One region of the Paenibacillus tundrae genome, then DNA from elsewhere that is predicted to be linked to it. Evidence: a T-box and tRNA genes for the amino acid it is inferred to sense, from the RefSeq annotation. Region 1 holds a T-box; the other holds one or more tRNA genes.
The links. A T-box is a leader RNA that pairs with one kind of tRNA and senses whether it is charged. The one in region 1 lies ahead of V6W81_RS22875 (valine--tRNA ligase), so its partner is inferred to be a tRNA-Val.
Positions count from the first base shown of each region.

Region 2: it has a tRNA-Val gene. The T-box ahead of V6W81_RS22875 (valine--tRNA ligase) is inferred to sense a tRNA for this amino acid. The anticodon was not compared.

Region 1 is NZ_CP145605.1:5,080,734-5,091,560, forward strand. Features, by position in the region: gene murC (UDP-N-acetylmuramate--L-alanine ligase) at 1-997, opposite strand, end outside; gene V6W81_RS22870 (bifunctional folylpolyglutamate synthase/dihydrofolate synthase) at 1,054-2,430, opposite strand; gene V6W81_RS22875 (valine--tRNA ligase) at 2,510-5,176, opposite strand; T-box leader at 5,235-5,512, opposite strand; gene V6W81_RS22880 (LysM peptidoglycan-binding domain-containing protein) at 5,741-7,270, opposite strand; gene V6W81_RS22885 (RluA family pseudouridine synthase) at 7,615-8,517, opposite strand; gene hemL (glutamate-1-semialdehyde 2,1-aminomutase) at 8,514-9,821, opposite strand; gene hemB (porphobilinogen synthase) at 9,974-10,827, opposite strand, start outside.
Region 2 is NZ_CP145605.1:4,430,452-4,441,278, reverse strand. Features, by position in the region: gene V6W81_RS19930 (ABC transporter ATP-binding protein) at 1-474, shown strand, start outside; gene V6W81_RS19925 (hypothetical protein) at 868-1,182, shown strand; partial or broken gene V6W81_RS19920 (manganese catalase family protein) at 1,313-2,215, opposite strand; gene V6W81_RS19915 (DUF3889 domain-containing protein) at 2,484-2,807, shown strand; gene V6W81_RS19910 (hypothetical protein) at 2,980-3,195, shown strand; gene V6W81_RS19905 (hypothetical protein) at 3,185-3,466, shown strand; gene V6W81_RS19900 (DUF3892 domain-containing protein) at 3,547-3,783, opposite strand; gene V6W81_RS19895 (GNAT family N-acetyltransferase) at 3,895-4,338, opposite strand; gene V6W81_RS19890 (hypothetical protein) at 4,586-4,831, opposite strand; tRNA gene V6W81_RS19885 (tRNA-Val) at 5,048-5,119, shown strand; gene V6W81_RS19880 (hypothetical protein) at 5,445-5,939, opposite strand; gene V6W81_RS19875 (M1 family metallopeptidase) at 6,241-8,460, shown strand; gene V6W81_RS19870 (hypothetical protein) at 8,563-8,763, shown strand; gene V6W81_RS19865 (copper amine oxidase) at 8,995-9,549, shown strand; gene V6W81_RS19860 (DUF1292 domain-containing protein) at 9,647-9,964, shown strand; gene V6W81_RS19855 (aminotransferase class I/II-fold pyridoxal phosphate-dependent enzyme) at 10,103-10,827, opposite strand, start outside.

The sequences.
Region 1 (10,827 bases):
TCCGTTTCCCTGTCGCTTTAGCTGCACTAATGGTCGCTTCAATCTCTGTTGGATGATGGGCATAATCGTCGATAATCAACATGTCACGCGCTTCACCCAGCACCTGGAATCTGCGTTTGGCTCCATGAAACTGAATAATCGCTGCTGTAATTTGCTCGAATGGAATACCTGCTTCCAGACAAGTAATGACTGTAGCCATAGCATTATAAACGTTATGTTTACCCGGCACAGACAGTTCGACGGTTCCCATCGCTGCACCTTGATGATTCATTGTGAATGAAATGCGGCGATCGCCCAGCACGATATCTGTTGCTGTATAATCTGCAGCCTGATCAATACCATACGTTGTAACACGTGACTTCAATGCCGGAAGAATGGCTTGCACATTCTCATCGTCAGCACATACGATTGCCGTGCCTTCTGGACGAATCTGACTCAGAAACTGCACATATGCTTTTTTGAGTTCCTCAAAGTCGCTGTTGTAGTTCTCCAAATGGTCAGCTTCAATGTTAGTCACAATACCGAGCCAAGGATGATATTGTAAAAATGAACCATCACTCTCATCGGCTTCAGCAACGACCCAGTCGCCTTGACCAGCCTTCGCATTGGTGCCCACATTCATGATCTCCCCACCGATAATATACGTTGGGTCTGTATCACATTTTTCCATAACAAGGGCAATCATGGACGAGGTTGTTGTTTTACCGTGCGCCCCAGCAACAGCTACTCCCTTACGCTCGTTCAACAGACGCGCAAGCATCTGAGCTCTGTGCAAAATCGGGATATTGAGCTGCTCTGCCGCAACCCGTTCCACATTGTCAGCCGGAGCTGCCGTTGAGTACACAACCAAGTCAGCACCGTTAACGTGCTCCGCCGTATGTCCGATATATATTTTCGCTCCTTTGGCTACCAACTTCTCGGTCAACTCCTGTGAAGCGACATCCGATCCGGTAACGGTGTATCCCATCTCAAGCATAACTCTGGCGATGGCACTCATACCATATCCGCCAATTCCTATAAAATGAACGTGTTCCGATGTATTTAACAAAACTTTCACCAACCTTTTTCAGAATCGGTTTGATGCAAAAGGGCTGCTCGCACATCTGCAATTAAATACAGTGTACCAGACACTACCCCCAGATCCTCCGCTTCCGTCCGTGACTTCAATAGATCAAGTGCCTTCGCCCATTCAGGCTCGACGATGATTTCCAGCTCCGGCTTCCCAATGGCAGGACGTACTCGTTCGACAATCTGCAGCAGATCGGCTGCATCCATTTTGCGTCGGAAGTCTGGTTCGGTCAGGATCAGCGTATCCACTAGTGGCAGTATATGCTGCAAATACGCTTCGTGATGCTTATTCGCCAGCATACCCATCATCAAATTTAACTTGTTGTGGGGATATACGTCGATAATGCTCTTGGCTAGGGATTCGGCACCTTCCGGATTATGTGCTCCGTCCAGAACAATTCGGGGTTCGTCGATGACTTTCTCAAACCGTCCTGCCCAGAAGGCATGCTCCATTCCAAGTAGAATATCTTCTTCATCCAACATAAATGCCATGTACTGGCGTAGCAATTCAAGTACCATAAGCGCACCCGCTGCATTGTCGCATTGATGCACACCTTGCATACGAATACGTACGTCCAACTCACGGAAAGGTCCTGTAAAATGAATAGATTGACCCTTCTCGTCGCTATCCAGCCTATGATAAGTAAACTGTCTACCAGCCAAGTATACGGTTGATCGAAGTCGTTCTGCCGTCTCCTCAATCACCTTCACTGCTTCAGGTTGAGTTGCGAGAGTAACGACCGGCACACCCGGTTTAATGATCCCCGCCTTCTCGCTTGCAATCAATTCAATGGTATCCCCGAGTACATCTGTATGATCCATACCAATGTTAGTGATGATCGATACGACAGGTGTAACAATATTCGTTACGTCCATCCTTCCCCCCAGCCCAGTTTCCCATACTACAACATCGGGGTAACACTCTTCCGCGTAGTAAAGGAGGGCAAGTGCAGTCGACACCTCAAACATTGTAGGAGAACCAAGCTCGGTATCTGCCATATCATGTACCAAAGGATGTAATCGATTCGACAATTTCAACAACGTCTCTTCAGGAATATCTTCCCCGTTATACTGGAAACGGTTCGTAAACTTCGTGATATACGGGGATGTAAATGTGCCAACATCATATCCCGCCTGAAGAAGAACTGACGTCAAAAAAGCGCAAGTCGAACCTTTGCCGTTCGTTCCCGCGACATGAATAAATTTAAGACGTTGATGTGGATTACCGAGCCGGGACATCAATTCTATGATTCGTTCCAGTCCGGGTCTGATTCCAAAAGGAATAAGACCATTAATCCAGTCCACAGCCTCGTTATACGTTTGTAAAGGCGTATTTACACCTGTCTCATTAAGTTCAGTCATCTGCTTCACCTTCGGTCATGAGTTTGATTGAAAAAAGCGGCCGGATGGCGTCATTCATGTCCACCCGACCTAGATATTCTTAACCTTTCAGTTCCTTGATCCGAGCAATGACTTTATCCCGTTTATCGGAGTAATCCGCTTGTTTGGCACGCTCTTCTTCGATAACCTTGGCCGGAGCCTTAGCAACAAAGCCTTCGTTTGCCAGCTTTTTCTCTACGCGGAGTACTTCGCCTTCAAGGTTCTGTAACTCTTTCTCCAGGCGAGCCACTTCCTGCTCAATATCAATAAGTCCTGCCAGCGGCAAATACAGCTCAGCACCTGTAATGACAGCAGTCATTGCTTTATCCGGTGAATTGAGATCAAGCCCGCTGTCGAACTCGGACGTATTACAGAATCGTTGGATGTAATGGCTATTGCGCTCAATGATGCTATACGCCTCTGGGCTGTTCGCTTTCACCATCAACTCAATCTTCTTACTCATTGGCACGTTCACTTCAGCGCGAATGTTACGAACGGCACGAATTGTGTCCATCAACAGATTCATCTCTGCAACAGCTTCTGGGTTTTCCAAAGCTGGATCATATACCGGCCAAGAAGCCAGTGTGATGGTCTCGCCTTCATGCGGTAGATGCTGCCAAATTTCCTCGGAGATGTATGGCATAAACGGATGAATCAAGCGCATGGTCTGATCGAGCACATAAGCCAGTACGGACTGTGTCTTTTTCTTCGCCACAGGATCTTCGCCGTAGAATGACAGTTTGGCAAACTCAATATACCAGTCACAGAGATCATCCCAGATGAAGTTATACAGCAAACGGCCTGTTTCCCCAAATTCGTATGCTTCGATTAGACGCGTAATATCTCGGGAAGTTTCGTTCAGACGGTGCAAAATCCAATAGTCTGCTGTTCCAAGCTCTCCAGAGATGTCGCGATCTTCAAACGTAAAGCCTTCCAGATTCATCAGAGCGAAACGAGAAGCGTTCCAGATTTTGTTCGCAAAGTTACGCGCCTGCTCTACACGTTCCCAGCGGAAACGCAGATCCTGACCCGGTGTGCTGCTCGTTGAGATCATATAACGCATCGCATCCGCGCCATATTTCTCGATAACATCAAGTGGATCTACACCGTTGCCCAGTGATTTGGACATTTTGCGTCCATCTGCATCACGAACAAGACCGTGCATCAGAACATCCTTAAACGGAATTTCATCCGTGAATTCCAATGCTGTAAAGATCATACGTGATACCCAGAAGTAGATAATGTCATAACCCGTTACAAGTACACTTGTTGGGTAATAACGTTGCAGATCTTCTGTGTCTTCCGGCCATCCAAGTGTAGAGAACGGCCATAGAGCAGAACTGAACCATGTATCGAGTACATCCTCATCTTGTCTAAGTTTACGTCCAGCGTTTTCAGGCAAGGTTGTTGGATCTTCTGCAGATACGATGATTTCACCTGTCTCTTCGTCATACCATGCAGGGATACGATGTCCCCACCACAACTGACGGGAAATACACCAATCGCGAACATTTTCGATCCAGTTGAGATATGTTTTCTCAAAGCGGTCTGGGACGAAGTTTACGCCATCTCCACCTTTTTGCTTCTGAATGGCTCTTTCTGCAAGAGGTTTCATCTCTACGAACCATTGCGTGGACAAATATGGCTCAACTACAGCTCCAGTCCGTTCGCTATGTCCAACTTGGTGTGTATGATCCTCGATGTTAATCAGTACACCGAGTTCCTTCAGATCCGCTACAATCTGCTTACGGCAGTCGCTGCGATCCAGTCCTTGATATTTGCCAGCCTCTTCATTCATCGTACCGGTCTCATCCATTACCGTGATCTGCGGCAGATTATGACGCTGACCTACTTCAAAGTCATTCGGATCATGGGCAGGCGTAATTTTAACCGCACCACTCCCGAACTCTTTATCCACATAATCATCGGCAACAATCGGAATCTCGCGTCCGATAATAGGCAATACGAGCATTTTGCCAATCATATCTGCATAACGCTCATCCTTTGGATGGACAGCAACCGCTGTATCGCCAAGCATCGTTTCAGGACGTGTTGTAGCTACGGTAACGTAACCACTTCCGTCTTTGAGTGGATAACGCAGATGATACAAGTGACCCTGTACTTCTTTGTATTCAACTTCAATATCGGACAACGCTGTCCGGTTTACTGGATCCCAGTTGATAATACGTTTGCCTCTGTAAATGAGACCTTTCTCGTACAATTGAACAAAGACTTTGCGTACAGCTTGAGACAACCCTTCATCCAGCGTAAAACGCTCACGGGAATAATCGAGAGAAAGCCCCATTTTACCCCATTGCTGACGAATGGTTGTTGCATACTGATCTTTCCAGTCCCATACTTTATCCAAAAACTTCTCGCGTCCAAGGTCATAACGAGTTAGACCTTCTTCACGTAGCTTCTGCTCAACTTTGGTTTGTGTAGCAATACCTGCGTGGTCTGAACCCGGCAACCATAGCGCATCATACCCTTGCATCCGTTTGGTACGGATCAGAATATCCTGTAATGTAAAGTCAAGTGCGTGCCCAATGTGCAGCATTCCTGTTACGTTAGGTGGCGGGATTACAATTGTGAAAGGCTCAGCGTCCTTACGTTGTCCTGCCTTGAAATATCCACGCTCCGTCCAAAAGGAGTACCATTTCTGCTCGGCAGCTTTTGGATCGTAGGTTGTTGGCATTTCAGGTGTAGCTGAATTTTTTTGTTCAGACATGTGTCATTCCTCCGTTACTTAATCATCATCGCCAAAAAACAAAAAAACCTTTCATCCATCAAAGGACGAAAGGTTAGCTTTCGCGGTACCACCTTTGTTTCACGCAGACCAAAAAATACAGATCTCCCTTACGGGTACACGTGACACTTCAAGCAGATAACGGCTGCTACCGGCCTATCCTACCTCACAATGAAATCATCCATCAGATCATTCCGTGAATTCAAATAGGCAACTCCCGGGCGACTTCGAACAGTTGGTTCCTGCGGAATTTCTCAGCGATACAATCCCACTCTCTGAAAGGTCATCCTGTCTACTACTCCCGATCCAAGTTATTCTTCAAAAAACCTAAACACATCATACCCTGACCATGCGCGATAGTCAACCTGGTAACAGCGGAATAAGGCAACCCCATGCATACTTAGTCAATAAACTTAGCCACTAGGACGTCGTCAATGAAGCCCGCTTAAGAATACAAACGAGTATAACATTTCGCTTTTTCAAAAGAAGTCGCAAAAAACCCGCCATCCCTAGAGATAACGGGTGAAGTTCATACTTTAATTTCGGTTACGGTATATATAAGATCTGCCCTTCTTCAACAACCTGCTCGGATAAACGATTATAGAGCTGAAGCTCCCGGGTGCTTAACTGGTACCGATCTGCAATCGTATCCAGCGTCTCTTCTCGCTGAACAATGCATAATTTCACTTTACGGAAAGGGGTCTGTTCCACAATTGTACCAAGGAATAGATTCTTCCACTGCCCGTCATCAGACGAATAAGCCTCTACCGGCGCTGCATCTGTGGCCACGTCATCTTCACGATCTGCATCTGCCTCGCGTACGGCCCTGCCAGAGGATAACAAGGAGGAGATGCCCACTCCATTTTCCTCTCTTAGAGAGGATTCCTTTTTGCTACCAAAAGCCACTTTGAGCTCCGGCTTGTCTTCCGTCTCAGCTACAGGTTCAGGGATAAGCGCACTTTGTTGAGCAATTACTTCTGCATCCGAAGCCTCCTGTAAAGGCCGGTCTGCTCCTTCCGTTTCTAAATCAGAAGGGGCAAACACTTCCTGCCAGTTCTCCTGAGCTTCGGCAACTGGAGGATCCTCCTGTTCAGGAACCGATCGAGCAGATTCAAAATGCCACACATTAGGCGTCTCTTCTTGGGCTGTTGGCTGGTCTAATCCAGCATTCGTATGTAAGGTCTCCACAGAAGGCTCGGACCAAACAGACGATGGTTCTTCAGCCAGCGGCACTAAGGGCTCTGATTCAGGATAAGAGGCTAGGCGATCCGCAGTTTCAGCCAAAAAGGAAGATACAGATGATGGCGTGTCAGCGACCTCATTCTGAGCGGGTTCCTCTCCTTGGAAAATGAAAGAGGTATACGCCTCGTCCACAGCGTTAGGTCTGTACGCTTCGTCCTCGGCTTCCGGTTGCTCTGCATAGGTAGGTTCTGCGAAAGACTGGGATAATAGCTCTGGTTGCTCCGCATCTTCGCTGCGAATAGGCTCATCCGCTGCTTGCTGTGAACCATCCTCGAACTGACCATCCAATGCTGCATTTGCTGACTCGATAAGTCCTTCCTCTTCACTTCGCTGCAGCAAGTATTCTTGTGCAAAGGTGTTCAGGTTATTTTCCTGCTCTAATTCTGAATCTGTGGAACGCTGACCCTGCTGCTGATCTGGCGAATGTACGACCGTAAACTCATCGGCTGTCCATACTTGGGGTTCTTCGACTGGGAAACCTTCAATACCTCGAAGGGATAGAACTCCTGTAATATTCAGACTGCGATTCGATAACAAGTCGACATCAAAATTTTCGATTTCAATAGAAATGTCCTCAATGGATCTTACCCGATTCAAGGGTACCGTGATTTCAACAGGAATAAAATGCTTAAGCTCCTCTGAAGCTGTATCCTCGCCGCGGTACGTGCCTGTGAGTAGAAGATGACCTCTCAGTGTAGCATGATCATCTTGACCGATGACTTGAATGCGTGGGTATAACTCAATTTCCTCCAACTCTTCAATTGCAGGGACTCCCTCAGACAAATGAACGCGCTCATAAATATCGAACCGTAAACCATAAGGTTGATTCAACAAAGGTGGCGTCCTCCTTTCGGCATATGTTCACCATGATCCTTCTCATGGGACTGATCCATGGTCTAAATCCTTCGTTACCCAATCTATATGCCATGGATGAGATGAGCATGCCACCTTTGTTCAAACCTTCTGTATTTATTACCGATTAGAGGTTGTTCAAAAAGGGATGCCTGACGGCATCTCAGCATCGAAGATGGAATTCAGCCGAAATAAGTGGAGGCTTACGAAGCTTGTTTCCGTAGGAAACAATTTAGTTGCTCACGTAGCTCAATCTACGCTCCGCTACTCCATTTCTAACATCATTTCATCTTCTCGGTACTGAAAACCGACCTTTTGAACACGCATTATTTGCTTACACGATCGACCAGTTGTTTAAAATCATCGGGCCAAGGATCAGCGACCTCAATTACCGCTCCAGTCAGAGGGTGCTTGAACACTAATAGCTCTCCATGGAGAGCTTGACGTCCAATGCGATCCGGTGCACCCCCATACAATTCGTCTCCAATTAGAGCATGTCCCGCATAACCCATATGAACCCGAATCTGATGTGTGCGCCCAGTATCTAGCGTCAGTCGAACTAAAGTCGCTCTCGGAAAGACTTCTACAAGCTGAATATGAGTGATCGCCTCCTGTCCATTCGGAGAGACACGTCTACGTTGCTTATGATGTCTGTCCTTGCCAATGGGCGCATTAATCAGCTGTAACGTCTGGGGTACCTGTCCCCCAGCAATCGCCACGTAATGGCGTCCAATCTCTTTATTGCGCATCGCTTCATCCAGTTTGGCGAGGGCAAAAGCATTTTTGGCATATAACACAGGGCCCGTTGTATCTTCATCTAATCGGTGCACATGACGTACACTAGTCTGAATGCCGTTCATCTCATAATACGAAGCAACCGCATGATCCAGTGTAACTGCAGTGTCTGCTCGGCTCCCATCCGGGTGCAGCTTCATTCCGGCAGGTTTGTGTACAACCAAACAGAAGTCATCCTCATATAACACATCAATCTCCGCCCAGCGTGGTTCAACATCAATGGGGCGAGATGCAAAAAGGGCCAGCCGAAGCCGGTCCCCTGCAAGTTGTATGCCCTGATTCGCTTGTAACTGACGAAGCATTTTCTCAGGGAGCTGTAGTTCAGATTGCAGCCATTGCTCTACGGCCATCTGCTTGTCCGAACTACCCGTCACCACTTTACCCGGCATCAGTTCAAGCCAATCCCCGCGGCGTTTCCAGCTTTTGATGCTCATAAGGATAAGAGTGCTTTACGGTTAGCTTCGATCGTATCGTCGATGTCTTGCTCTGTATGCACACCAGAGACGAACATTCCTTCATACTGAGATGGAGCTACACTCACACCCTGATCAACCATTGCGGCAAAGTAACGACGGAACTGATCCAGATTGCTTTCTTTAGCGATATCATAATTGGTTACTGGTACACTACTGAAGAATGGGCATACCATCGAACCAACCCGGTTAATCGTTACTGCCACACCTGCTTCTGCTGCATTCTTCTCGAATCCAGCCTGCAAACGAGCGGATAGCAGTTCCAAACGATCATAGACTTCCGGTGTGAGCAGCTTGAGAGTCGTATATCCTGCCGCCATTGCGAGCGGATTACCGCTAAGTGTACCTGCTTGATAGATCGGTCCTGATGGTGCCATTTGCTCCATTAGATCACGTCGGCCGCCATATGCACCTACAGGTAGTCCCCCACCAATGACTTTACCAAGACATGTTAGATCTGGTGTCACACCATAACGCCCCTGTGCACAATTCAGACCCACACGGAATCCCGTCATAACTTCATCAAAAATAAGCAAGCTGCCATACTGCGTTGTTAAGCTGCGTAGTCCTTCAAGAAAACCTGGAGCCGGAGGAACAACGCCCATATTACCTGCAACTGGCTCCACGATTACAGCTGCCAGCTCTTCACCGAAGCGTTCAAAAGCAAGACTCACCGATTCCAGATCATTGTAAGGAACTGTAATCGTATTTGTTGCCACACCTTCAGGTACACCCGGACTGTCTGGAAGACCCAGTGTTGCAACACCCGAGCCTGCTTTGATGAGCAAGCTGTCTGCATGTCCATGGTAAGAGCCTTCAAATTTCAAAATTTTGCTACGTCCCGTTACACCACGAGCTAATCGAATGGCACTCATCGTTGCTTCCGTACCCGAATTTACCATCCGCACAATATCAATCGATGGTACGCGTTCACATACGAGCTTAGCCATCTCTGTCTCAAGCAACGTTGGTGCACCAAAACTTGTTCCTTTTAGCGCTGTTTCTCGGAGAGCCTCTACAACGTCAGGATGTGCATGTCCCATAATTAGTGGGCCCCAAGAACCTACATAATCAATAAACACATTGCCATCAATATCGTAAATCTTAGAACCTTCGCCGCGTTCTGCATAAATAGGTGTAAGTCCTACCGATTTGAATGCTCGAACCGGACTATTCACCCCTCCCGGTATGTACTGCTTCGCTTCTTCAAATGCGCTGCGTGAGCGCTCATCATTTCGACGATGTCCTTGTTGTTGTGCAGTCATGAATATCCTCCTTAATGATAAGACCTCCATCCGTTCCGTTCTCTTTCCTATAAATATCAGATCACAGATTAGATAGAGGTCTTCCATCCTATAATTTATAAATTAGATACATCTTCGTTTCATATCCTGTATATCCTGTATTCAAAAGAACGTCATGATTTCTCTGCCAGCCAGCGAGAAGCATCTTTTCCGTAGTAGGTAATAATCATATCTGCTCCTGCACGCTTCATACTAAGCAGGATCTCCATCGCAACCTTTTTCTCATCAATCCACCCTTGGATAGCTGCTGCTTTCACCATAGCGTACTCCCCACTTACGTTATAAGCTACAAGAGGCAGATCGAACTGATCTCTAATCGTACGCAAGACGTCCAAATAAGAAAGTGATGGTTTCACCATAAGCATGTCCGCACCCTCAAACACATCCGTTTCAGCTTCACGCAGAGCCTCACGCGCATTGGCCGGATCCATCTGATATGATTTACGATCCCCAAACTGCGGTGTAGAGTCAGCTGCTTCGCGGAAAGGGCCATAGAATGCCGAAGCGTATTTTACAGAGTAGGACATGATGGGGATATGGCTAAAGCCATTCTCATCGAGTCCAGCTCGAATGGCTTGTACAAATCCATCCATCATGTTGGAGGGAGCAATAATGTCTGCTCCTGCTTTAGCCTGGGATACTGCTGTCTTCACCAATAGCTCCAATGACTCATCATTTAGAACATCACCACAAGTATGACCATCCACCTCAAAAGTGTGCACCATACCGCAATGTCCGTGATCTGTGAATTCACACAGGCAGGTATCTGCGATAACGAGCAGCTCTGGATACCAGGATTTGATCAATCTCGTAGCTTCCTGCACAATACCATCTTCGGCAAAACCAGACGAACCAACACTATCTTTCGTCTCTGGAATACCAAACAACAGCACAGCTGGAATACCGAGCTCTGCAATTTCGGTCACTTCTTCTTGAAGACGATCTAACGAGAAGCGGAATACACCTG
Region 2 (10,827 bases), 650 kb from region 1:
GATGTATTCCTGTTCGATGGCACGATTCGTGAGAATATCGCGTATGGAAAATTGGATGCGAGTGAAGAAGAAATCTGGATGGCGGCTCGTCGCGCCCAGATGGAGAGCTTGATTTTGTCCATGCCAGAAGGTCTGGATACGTTAATTGGGGAGCGCGGAGTGAAGTTGTCTGGAGGACAGAAGCAGCGTTTGTCTATTGCACGAATGTTCCTGAAAAACCCGCCAATCCTGATTCTTGACGAAGCGACATCTGCACTCGATACCGAAACAGAAGCAGCGATTCAGCAGTCTCTTGCTGAATTGTCTGAAGGCCGGACAACACTTGTCATTGCTCACCGATTGGCTACGATCAAGAATGCTGATCGCATAATCGTCGTGGCTGAGCAGGGCATCACTGAAGAGGGACGTCATGATGAATTGCTTGCCGCAGGAGGCGTGTATAGTCGTCTGCATTACGCTCAGTTTGGGGCATAACTCGTGATGTAGTTTTAAGAATTGTTCAGAAGGAATTCTATATATATGCCATCGCCTTGACTTGGAAGGAGTCGGGTGATGGCTTTTTTTGTTATGAATGAAATAAGACTAGCGTATTGTAGATTGTACGATACCAGCAGTATTGCTTATTTAATGAATTGCTCTGAACCGCTTTGAATGAAATGAACGTATACAAAGGAAGTGGGAAGTGGAGAGGAAGAGGGCGCATGGATAGGATGAAGACGATTTGTGGTAACTGCATGCCAAATGGGTAATTTTAAGTATCGGCCTTATGCAATATGTGATTATGATCGTTCATGAATATATCCAAAAAAATATAAAGAGAAGGATTGCGATTTTTACGTCCTGATCTTGAAGAAGGAGGTAATGAAAATGCTGAAAATTTTGATGACTTGCATTGGATTTATTTTAATTCTATTGCTTCTGACCCAAGGCATTCGCAAGCTCTCCGGCGGTGGAACCGGCTGGGAGTCAAAACGCTGGGGTGCTGGACTGATTGGACTGTTTATCGTGGGAGCGGTACCACTTGGATTTGCACTGTATACAGAGATGTTTGATGAACGTTTGGATGCTAATATCGGACTGGGACTTGCCATGCTGTTTGTGTGGGCATACTGTGTTATTTTGTTGTGTGTGACCTTGGTGATCTGGGGAAGATACATGTATAAGAAGGCAAGCAGTAAGTAATCGATAGAGTCAATCTCATAATATTTATAAATGCAAGAAGCCCTCAATTCCATGCAAAGAGCAGGAACTGAGGGCTTTACCTTATCTATATTCGTTAGTGGTGATCAAACTTTATCACACAATAACCAGTTTAATCTGTAATATTGCCGGCCATTTTGAGGCGACGTGCGATTTCTTTGAAGTCCTCGTGTGAAATGCCAGGAGCAAACTCTTCCTCGACCGGAGGAGCTTCAGGTATAGGAACACCTTCTGGTGCACCTTGAATGACCTCTAAAGGCAGCCCATCTTCAGGATGAGTTCCTTTCTAGATCTGATTGATTGCATTGAAATCATTATCACTCCACGTATATAGCTTGGTGTGTACGCCTTTGTCTTCATATTTGCGAGTTTCATTAAAGGCTTTATTGTTCAAGGAAGGAATCGGCACCAGCTTTGTTACGTTGACGCCGGTTGCGATCTCCAATGCTTTGGCATAAGCCACAACATGAACGCCGCCACGAACGAGCAGGAAACCAACAACTTCTCGTGCTGCAGGATGATCGGTCATTTCATACACTTTCATCTTATGGGTACGTGCACCACATTCAAGGAAAAAATTGTGTAGCAAATCCTCGACGAGATTGCCGCTATTGAAGACGTTAGCACCTGTCCATGGATTCCCCATTGAATCAAAAGGCATAGCTCCTTGTGCCCCTGCCAAGTAGTGATACGAGAGGCGAGCATCCTTCACGGAACCTAGCGGGGTGTTATCAGGCTCTTTGTACTCTGTTGAGCCTCTAAGACATTTGTTAATGCCGTGTGACACGAGCTCAACATGGCCTAGCTCTTCCGCAGTAATACTCATCACAAGGTCATAGAACGGCTTTAACTTCTCTTTGGAGCGGAAATTAAAGGACTGATAGAGGTAGTTGTTCAATGTTGACATTTCTCCGAATTTGCCACCCAACAATTCTTGTATTGCTGCGGCTGCATTCGGATCCGGCTTCTCGACATCAGGAATTTCAATTGCAATTTCATCCATGCGTTTGAACATTCAAATGTAACCTCCTCTAGAATAAGTGCTAGATCAGTGAAGTCGTTCTGTCACTTGCCTATTACACTGGATTGGAGGTGTTCAAACAGTTTTATACATAAATGGTTCTTTTGTGGGATGAGCTTCGATTCCTCAACAACTAGGTATGAGTTCATCGTAAGTATGATTCTGTGGGTGAGGCATCCAATCATCATAACTGTAAGCTCTTGGTGTAATTGGAGCCCTAGCGGGGCAGGCTAATGGGAAACAATCTCAAGGAGTGAGTAAAATGAAAATGCTCATTGTAACTCTCATGTCCGTGATTCTCAGTTTTACGGGAGTTTCTGCAACAGGCAATGGAGCGACGATACCAGATTATGCGAAGTGGGGAATCATTGCGGTTAAGGAAACCCAGACTAAGTATAATGTTGATATTGTCGATTATAAACATATTGGTCGTACCTCTCTTACAGCTAATCAGTCTAGGGAGCAATTCAAGTTATGGGTACGAGCCAAAGACGGTAGAGAATTTGCGGTGTATGTCAATGTTGATTTCAATCCTTCAACTCAGCAATTAAAAAACGTTCAATTTACAGAATCAGATCGACACTGAGTGCAAAGCTTGTTATAGCGGATAGTGCTCGCTCCATAGAAACCAGGCAGCCCTGAACAGAGGGATGTCTGGTTTTATTTTTACCAAATCCTTTTTTTAGTTGTTGAATAAAGAACTTATGTTCGCATATAATGAATAACAAACATATGTTCTTATTTAGGAGGGGTCGTTAATGTTAGGTAAATACATCGGTCAGATGGTTGAGCTTGTATACATGGATCGTGCAGGGCACATTACACAGCGTCAGATTCGAATTAACAGTGTACGAGGTGGATTGATTAAAGCATCCGCAGGAAAAGATGGAGCTCCCCGAACATTTCTTGAACAGGGAATCCTAGCCTGGCGGCCAGTACTTCAGAAGGAAGGGAAGCTGGACTATGCTAAATGATTTTGATCGTAAAGTCTTACGAATTATTGTAAATTACGCAGGACAACGCCGTCGTATGCCTCGTATGGATGAGTTGGAGACCAAGACAGGCAGAAGTAAAGCGCTCATCCAAGAGTCCTTGCAGGAGCTTGAGCGCAGACAATATATTTACTGGGAGAACAAGTCAACACTTGAAGGTATTCAAATATTGCAGGCATGGGAGCAGGTGACTACACCGATTCAAAAGCCCAAACCCAAAGTGGATGCCCTGAAATATTTTACGGAATATTAAACCGGCAAAATAAGCGTAATCAAAAACGCCAACCCGTTAACACGGATTAGCGTTTTATATATCAGTTCGATGCTCTCAATTTAGAAGCTTGGCAGTTGATCGAGATTATTCGTTGGATCGCCATCGGCATCACCACGGATATACATCTCCCCATCCTTGCCCTTAAATACATTGACACCAGCAATCGCGCCAGCCTGTACTTCTGTCAGTGCCTGTTGATAATCTAACACCCGACCTGTTGAAGTTTGAAAGGCAGTCAGATCACCATCTCCATTCTTCTGCACGGCGGTGAAGCTCTCACGAGTTGTCTGATCCATGTTGTCACACTCTCCTTATCTGAACAAGTAGGATTCTGGTTTCAACCTTATCCTGTCCGGAATAGTAGAAAGTATGCATTGGAGAAGAGAAGTATAAGCCGTAAGTGTTAATTATAGTGCTTTTCTCATCCGAACATGCAGAATACCTGCATCATAAAAAGGTTCATCCGAAATCACTTCGTATCCTAATTTCTCGTAGAATTTCTGAGCCTGACATTGTGCATCCAGTACAGAATACGTTAGGCCTAACTCTCGTGCCCGCTCTTCCATCGCTAACAAAAGCACGCGTCCATAACCAAATGAACGGTGGGATTGAAGTACAGCGATACGCTGCATTTTGGCGGTATCCTTGCTGTAATAGAGAAGACGTCCTGTTGCTACCGCTTGTCCATCCGCATACAATAACACATGGTGTGCATCGGGACTAATAACATCATATTGATCAATCTCCAGATCGGCGGGTACCTGTTGTTCGATTACAAAAACCTGATTGCGTATCTCCAGAGCTTCTTGGAGCTGTTCCTCTGTTGTTACATAACTAATTTCCGCTGCCAATTCCATTCCTTCTTTCTGCTCTTGCGCGACGTGTAAGAATGCATTATACAAAAAAATGCAATTCCTGTATAGTTAAAGTGGAACATAATGGAAAGGGGTGTTGATGATGGGTATGGCAGGGGTTATGACCATAACACTCTTGTTATCTGCCGGTATGTTTGCTTTATTATATTATGTCACCAAGAAGGCGTATTCTAAGAAGTGGGATGAAGATGAGTAACTGTGAGCTATACGATTAAAGTATAACTTAAGGTAGAACCTCACTATTTCCCTGTGGAGAATATACGTCCTTAATAATTGATTTGGAATATACATCAAGCCAGACCGGGAGTGCTTCAGCCCCACTTGGGCTCTGTAACTGTTGAAATTGTACAGTATGCTCATCCCGTTCCAAGCTGCAGCCAGAAGAGACAATAATGATTAGGGAGACACTGAGCAGAGCCACTAGTTTGGCAGTCACATAACGTACTTTGCGCAATTGTATGTGTTTCATAGAGAATCACCTCATTATTTAATTGGGAATCATTCCTTTATTGTTCTCCAATATGGTAGTAATCTAACCACAAAACAATTGACAATGTACGCGGTTACTTGATATGATACTGTTACTTGATTTACATATATGTACATGATCAGTTAGCTCAGCTGGAGTAATGAGTTAATGCCATATTGAAATATTTTTTATCAGTGGATATAATACAATTATTGAAGGGCGATAGCTCAGCGGGAGAGCATTATCTTGACAGGGTAAGGGTCGTGGGTTCGATCCCCACTCGTCCTATAAATTGAAAATTAATTGACAGCCTATTGTGGCTGTTTTTTTGATTTAATCTCATGGTGAAATAACCCTAATAACCCTGTCCAATCAAAGGGAAAAAATACAATACTCGCAATTTAATTGGATGAAATCAAGCCTCGGCAACGCTCCGATCAACGAATTACGTGATTTCACTAAAGATCAAAAAAGCCCTTGGCTATCCAGGCTATTAAGGGCTTTTTGATCGTTTAACTATTAAAAGGTTTGAGGAAATTTTCGATTCCCTATTTAGGAAAAGTTATCGGGCTTTAATTACACGACATTGTTCTAATCCATTTAACCTCACAATTTAGTTCGTAGTCGGCTGCAAGCTCTTAACCCAATCACGATCTTTCCAAATCTCAGGATTATCAATAATCTGGCCTTCCCCGCGGATCATAGAATCATAGCTATCTTTCCCGCTAGTATACCAATCCACGATAACTAAATTTCCACGTGAGTTCTGAATGAGAAATTCAGTAGGCTCAGCATAACTTCCCACATCCTTAATTACCTCTGCGTCTATTTTAAGATAGAAGAAGTCACCTTCATCATGAAACTCTGCTTTCTCAACACCTGCTTTAAGACCTGTTACTGTATTATCCGTAAGGTCATTTTGGAGAAATATTTCATGCTGGGAATCGATTTTCGCTTGCATATATTGTTTTAAATTATCGTTGTCAAAATAAGTGTTCACATCAAATTCCGAGTCATTCCAAGTGGCTTTGTAATACGCTGTGAGGGCAGATACACACAAGGCATAAGCTGATTCAAAATCTCTTACAGACAGACTACCCTGATCCAATGCTACGAACTCGGATGGTGTATTCGAGGTGTTCTCGGTGATCGTAGTCGTTAGATTCTCTGGCTGTATAACTTCTTGCTGAACATCTGTAACAGAGCGGACTAACTCTTCGTTATCCTCATTAACATTCGTACATGCACCAGAATCATATCAGCAATTCCTCGTATCGTTAAAGCTCAATTCTATTTTTAAACGAAACAACTCCTTTTCTTAAACCAAAATTAAAGAAACCACAAATTCAACATAAGGTTCTTCTTCTAAACTTAAATCAACATTCAACATAACGTAGAGGAGAGAACATATGAAACATTCCAGTCCATTCAAGTCCAAGTTTGTCAAAACAGGGATTACGGCTGCACTTGCCCTCATGTTTGCAGCTTATCCACTTGTGAATACGGATTATGCTATTGCACAATCGGTAACTGCAACGAATCCAACCACAGGGTTAATGCAAATCCAAAACAATGTTAAGCAGCAGGCATCAATTCAATACCACATTCAAGCCAAACTGAACGAGAAGGACATGACCTTGGAGGGGAGTGAGCAAATTACGTATCTAAACACAAGTAAGGATACATTGGAGCAATTAGTTCTTCATACATATGCGGATGCGAATCGCTCAGCATCCACGCAGGCAGACACGTTTGCACAGTCTAATGAGCAGATCAGCCAGAATAATCCGGATAAAACACCACAGGATTTTCTCGGGGGAATCGACATCAAGCATGTGACAATGACGGGAGGTCAAGCTCTGGATTATAAAAATGAAAATCAAGCGTTAACTGTGCAATTGCCAAGTCCGCTTCAACCAGGCGCATCCGTATCCCTACAAATTGATTTTCACTTGAAGATACCGTATGGATTGCAACGGATATCGTATTACAAGGACATGATCAATGGAGCACATTGGTTCCCTGTCATGTCTGTCTACGATGAAGGTAAACAAGTATGGAATACAACGCCATATAGCCGCTCTTTCGAGAGCGATTATTATACCTCATCCGATTTTGACGTGCAACTGAGCGTACCGGAGGATTATGAGGTCGCGATGCCTGGTGTCATGACAACAAGGGAGGATGCAGAGCAAGGCCGAAAAATCATATCCGCTCAGGCGAACAATACGCGAGAATTCGTTTTGTTTGCCAGCCCGAATTACACAGTGGCTAGCATTACCCGCAATGGTCTGACGGTTGAATATTATTATTTGGACAACGAGCCAGGTAAGAAAGAAATTGCTGAACAATATATTAATCAGGCGTTCAAAGCCATGGAGTTCTTCGGTAAGAAGTATGGACAGTATCCTTATCCAGAGTTCCGAATTGTTGAATCGTATGTGGAGAATGTAGCTGTGGAGTATTCAAGACTAATTCAGATGGGACAGTTGTCAACGGACTCTTTGCCAGAGAAAGACACCACGTTCATACACGAAATCGCGCATCAGTGGTTTCATGCCTTAATTGGTAATGATTCAGAGAACGAATCGTTCTTAGATGAGGCATTTGCTGACTTTTCCATGGTATATTTTCAAGAGAAGCAGGGAGATAAGCTCAATGGCTTTAACGCCTTACGTTTCGATAATGAACCCGTAGATTTAGCGGTTGCTTCAACGAATGAAGAGGCAGGAGACCTGGCAGGACTGTTGTACTATCAAAAAGGACGACAAGCCATCTACCAGCTATACCGCTCTGTTGGCGAAGAGAAATTTGATGCTTTTATGCAAGCCTATTTCAAGCGGTATGTCTACCAGAATGCGACGGTTGATGGACTACTTCAGACCATCGAAGATGTGTTAGGACATGAACAGCGCAAGGAGATGGAGACCGCCTTATTACAGCCTAATTTTGTGTTGAAGCCTGAATTCCAGCTATCGCTTGAAGAGAGAACCGCCTATTTTCATGACGTTTTTCAATTGCAATATCAAGCATCCTTAAATCTGGTTCCCGATCTACCTGTAGAAGTGATGAATCGCCTGATGGCCAAGGTTCTTCAGGATGAGCCACTAACGATTGTCCTCAGTGATCAGCTAAGTAAACAAGCGGATAAGCAGCAAGAGGCGATAATGAGTCAATTAACGGCTTTTTTCAATACAAGTGGTGTAAAATATGAAGTGGTCAAGGATCGCGGAGAATTGAAGCAAAAGATGAAGAGTGAGATATCAACGAGCAACGTGATTGTCTTTGGTAACGCGAAGAACAATGGATTCGTGCAAGCATTGAAGCCCAGTATTATGGATCGAGCGAAGCAGATTGGTTTTGCTTGGAAATATATGATGGAACAGCCTCATGCCTCAGGAGCATATATCATTAAACATCCGTATAACCAGAATCGGTTGATGCTGCATTATTTCTGGAATGAGGATCATCAGAGCGAAAAGGCCGCCCAAGCTTATGTATTACAAATGCAGAACACCATTGGATTTACTAACGACTACTATCAGTACTATGTGCTGAATGAGCAGGGTCAAGAGATAGATGTTGAAAAAATAGAAAATCCCATTGCTCACTACTTCTCCGAGGAATAATCCTGAAATTTCTGATAAATCACCTAAGATTGGCACCAAACTGGGCGAACCCCCATATGATGCACTACATCAGTAAGCACTTGGGGAAATGGGGAATCCAGGATGGCAAAAGCAAAAGGCAAAAAGACGGCTGCATTAAAGAGTGACAAAGTGCGTGTATCCATGAAATTGGTTACATCGGATGTATGTGAGCGCTGTAAAACGCCCTGTACCCGGGGCATGAACTATGCAGCCAGAATGCGGGTGGATGGAGCAATCGGTAAAGGTGTACCTTGCATCTTGACCCGTCATACGTCATCTTGATCCCAATAGATGGAAATAACAAGCGATATGCAACAGCTGCATATAATAGCGCATTCATAAGAAACCTATTATAGAAGCATTTCCTTTTAGGAAGTGCTTCTTTTTGGACGTTCCAAGGCGTGGAAAAAATTCTGGATAAAAAATGAAAAATGATGAAAAACAGCGCAACTTTGTGGCTGAATCTAGAGTATAAATGTACAACACCTAGCAGCGGGGAGGGAATATGACGGGATGAAATGGAAGAGAGTTTTGCTGTGTGTCACGGTTTTTTCCTTGCTCGGCGGATCTTTATTATTTGCGGATTCAGTGAACGAGAAAATTCGAGTTCTAATTAATGGCAAGGAAGCGGCTGATGGCGGTTATTTAATTGATGGAACGACATATGTACCTGTTAGAGAAGCTGGCGGTATCGCCAGATGGGATAGTAACAACAAGAGAGTCACGGTGATCAAGCCGAATGTACATATTTTTCTGTTCAAAGGAGACACTGTGTTTGGTAACGTCAACGTAGGCAAACTGAAATTCAACGTGTTTTCTCAAGTGGACAGTCTAACAGCAGATGTGGCTGCCGTTAAAGTAACCATTACGAATCCAAGTGGTCAAGTGAAAGATATTCAGTCACAGGAGCTTACAACGCAGAAAGACAACTTCTGGTTCCGCACCTATGATTTTACGTATGATTTCAATCGTGCTGGTAAATACCAAGTCGGATTTCATATTAAAGAAAATGCAAACAGTAACTACGTTCTGGTAGCTGAGAAAATCATTACCGCTCTGAACGATTGAACCCAAAATAACCTAGCTGGGTAAATTGACCTGGATTCATGAACATGTTACGATATGCAGGGTTACACTATTACTATTTACAAAGCGAGGTATTTCAATGAGCGATCACACACATGAACACGGCGCTGACTGCGGATGCGGTCACGACCATGACCACGACCACGAGCATGAAGAAGTTCTTCTGACACTCACAGACGAGAACGGAAACGACGTGGAGATGGTTTTGGTGGAGACGTTTGACGTGGAGAACCATGTTTATGCGCTCCTGCTGGAACGTAATAATCCTGAAGCTGACGGCATCATTCTGCGTATGGAAGAAGAAGACGAAGAAATGGTGCTCTACAATATTGAAGACGAAGCCGAGTGGGGCCGTGTTGAAGCGGCGTACAACGAACTCGTTGCAAGCCAAGAATAGTCATTCTTTCGGAATAACAACAAGACTCCTTGAGACCAAGGGGTCTTTTGTTTTTTGTTCTTTTGCACAAAAAAAGAACCAGGCGGGAAAGCCTGGCTCTTGGTCTAATGCATTTATATATGACTGCAGCAAGATCTTCTAGAAAATCGCATCTGCTTCCACGATTACTTTTACATTCGTTACGCTTCGGTCTTCAGGGCCTTTAACGGGCAATCCAACTTCAACATGGTCGATAATGTAGTCAATATTCTCTTGAGTAATGACCTCACCTGGAAGTAGAATTGGAATGCCTGGCGGGTATACATAGATGAACTCCGAAATAATACGTCCTGCGGATTCTCTGAAAGGAATGACTTCCGTATCTCCGTAGAAGGCATCACGCGGCGTGAGCATCAATTGCGGAATATCGGGAACCTTAACGACGAGCTCGTGAGCTGGGTTAACCTGATAATACGTTCTGGACAGATCCTGCAAGGCATTCAGTAAGATTCCTACAGAGTCGTCTGTATCACCTGGCGTCACAAGGCACAAAATATTGTACATATCACTGAGTTCGACTTCAATGTTGTAGTGTTCACGTAGCCAATTTTCCGTTTCATAGCCTGTGATACCCAAGTGGCGAACATGAATCGTTACTTTGGTTGGGTCATAATTAAACGTCGCTTCCGTCCCGAGCAGTTCCTTGCCGAAGCAATACAATCCATCAATATCGTTGATGGTTCGTCTCGCGAATTCTGCCAAGTCGATCGCTTTCTGTGCAATCTCATGACCGTGCAGAGCCAGATTGCGTCTCGATGTATCCAGTGAGGCAAGCAAAATGTATGAGGTTGATGTCGATGTCAGCAGGCTCAGGATCGTCTGTA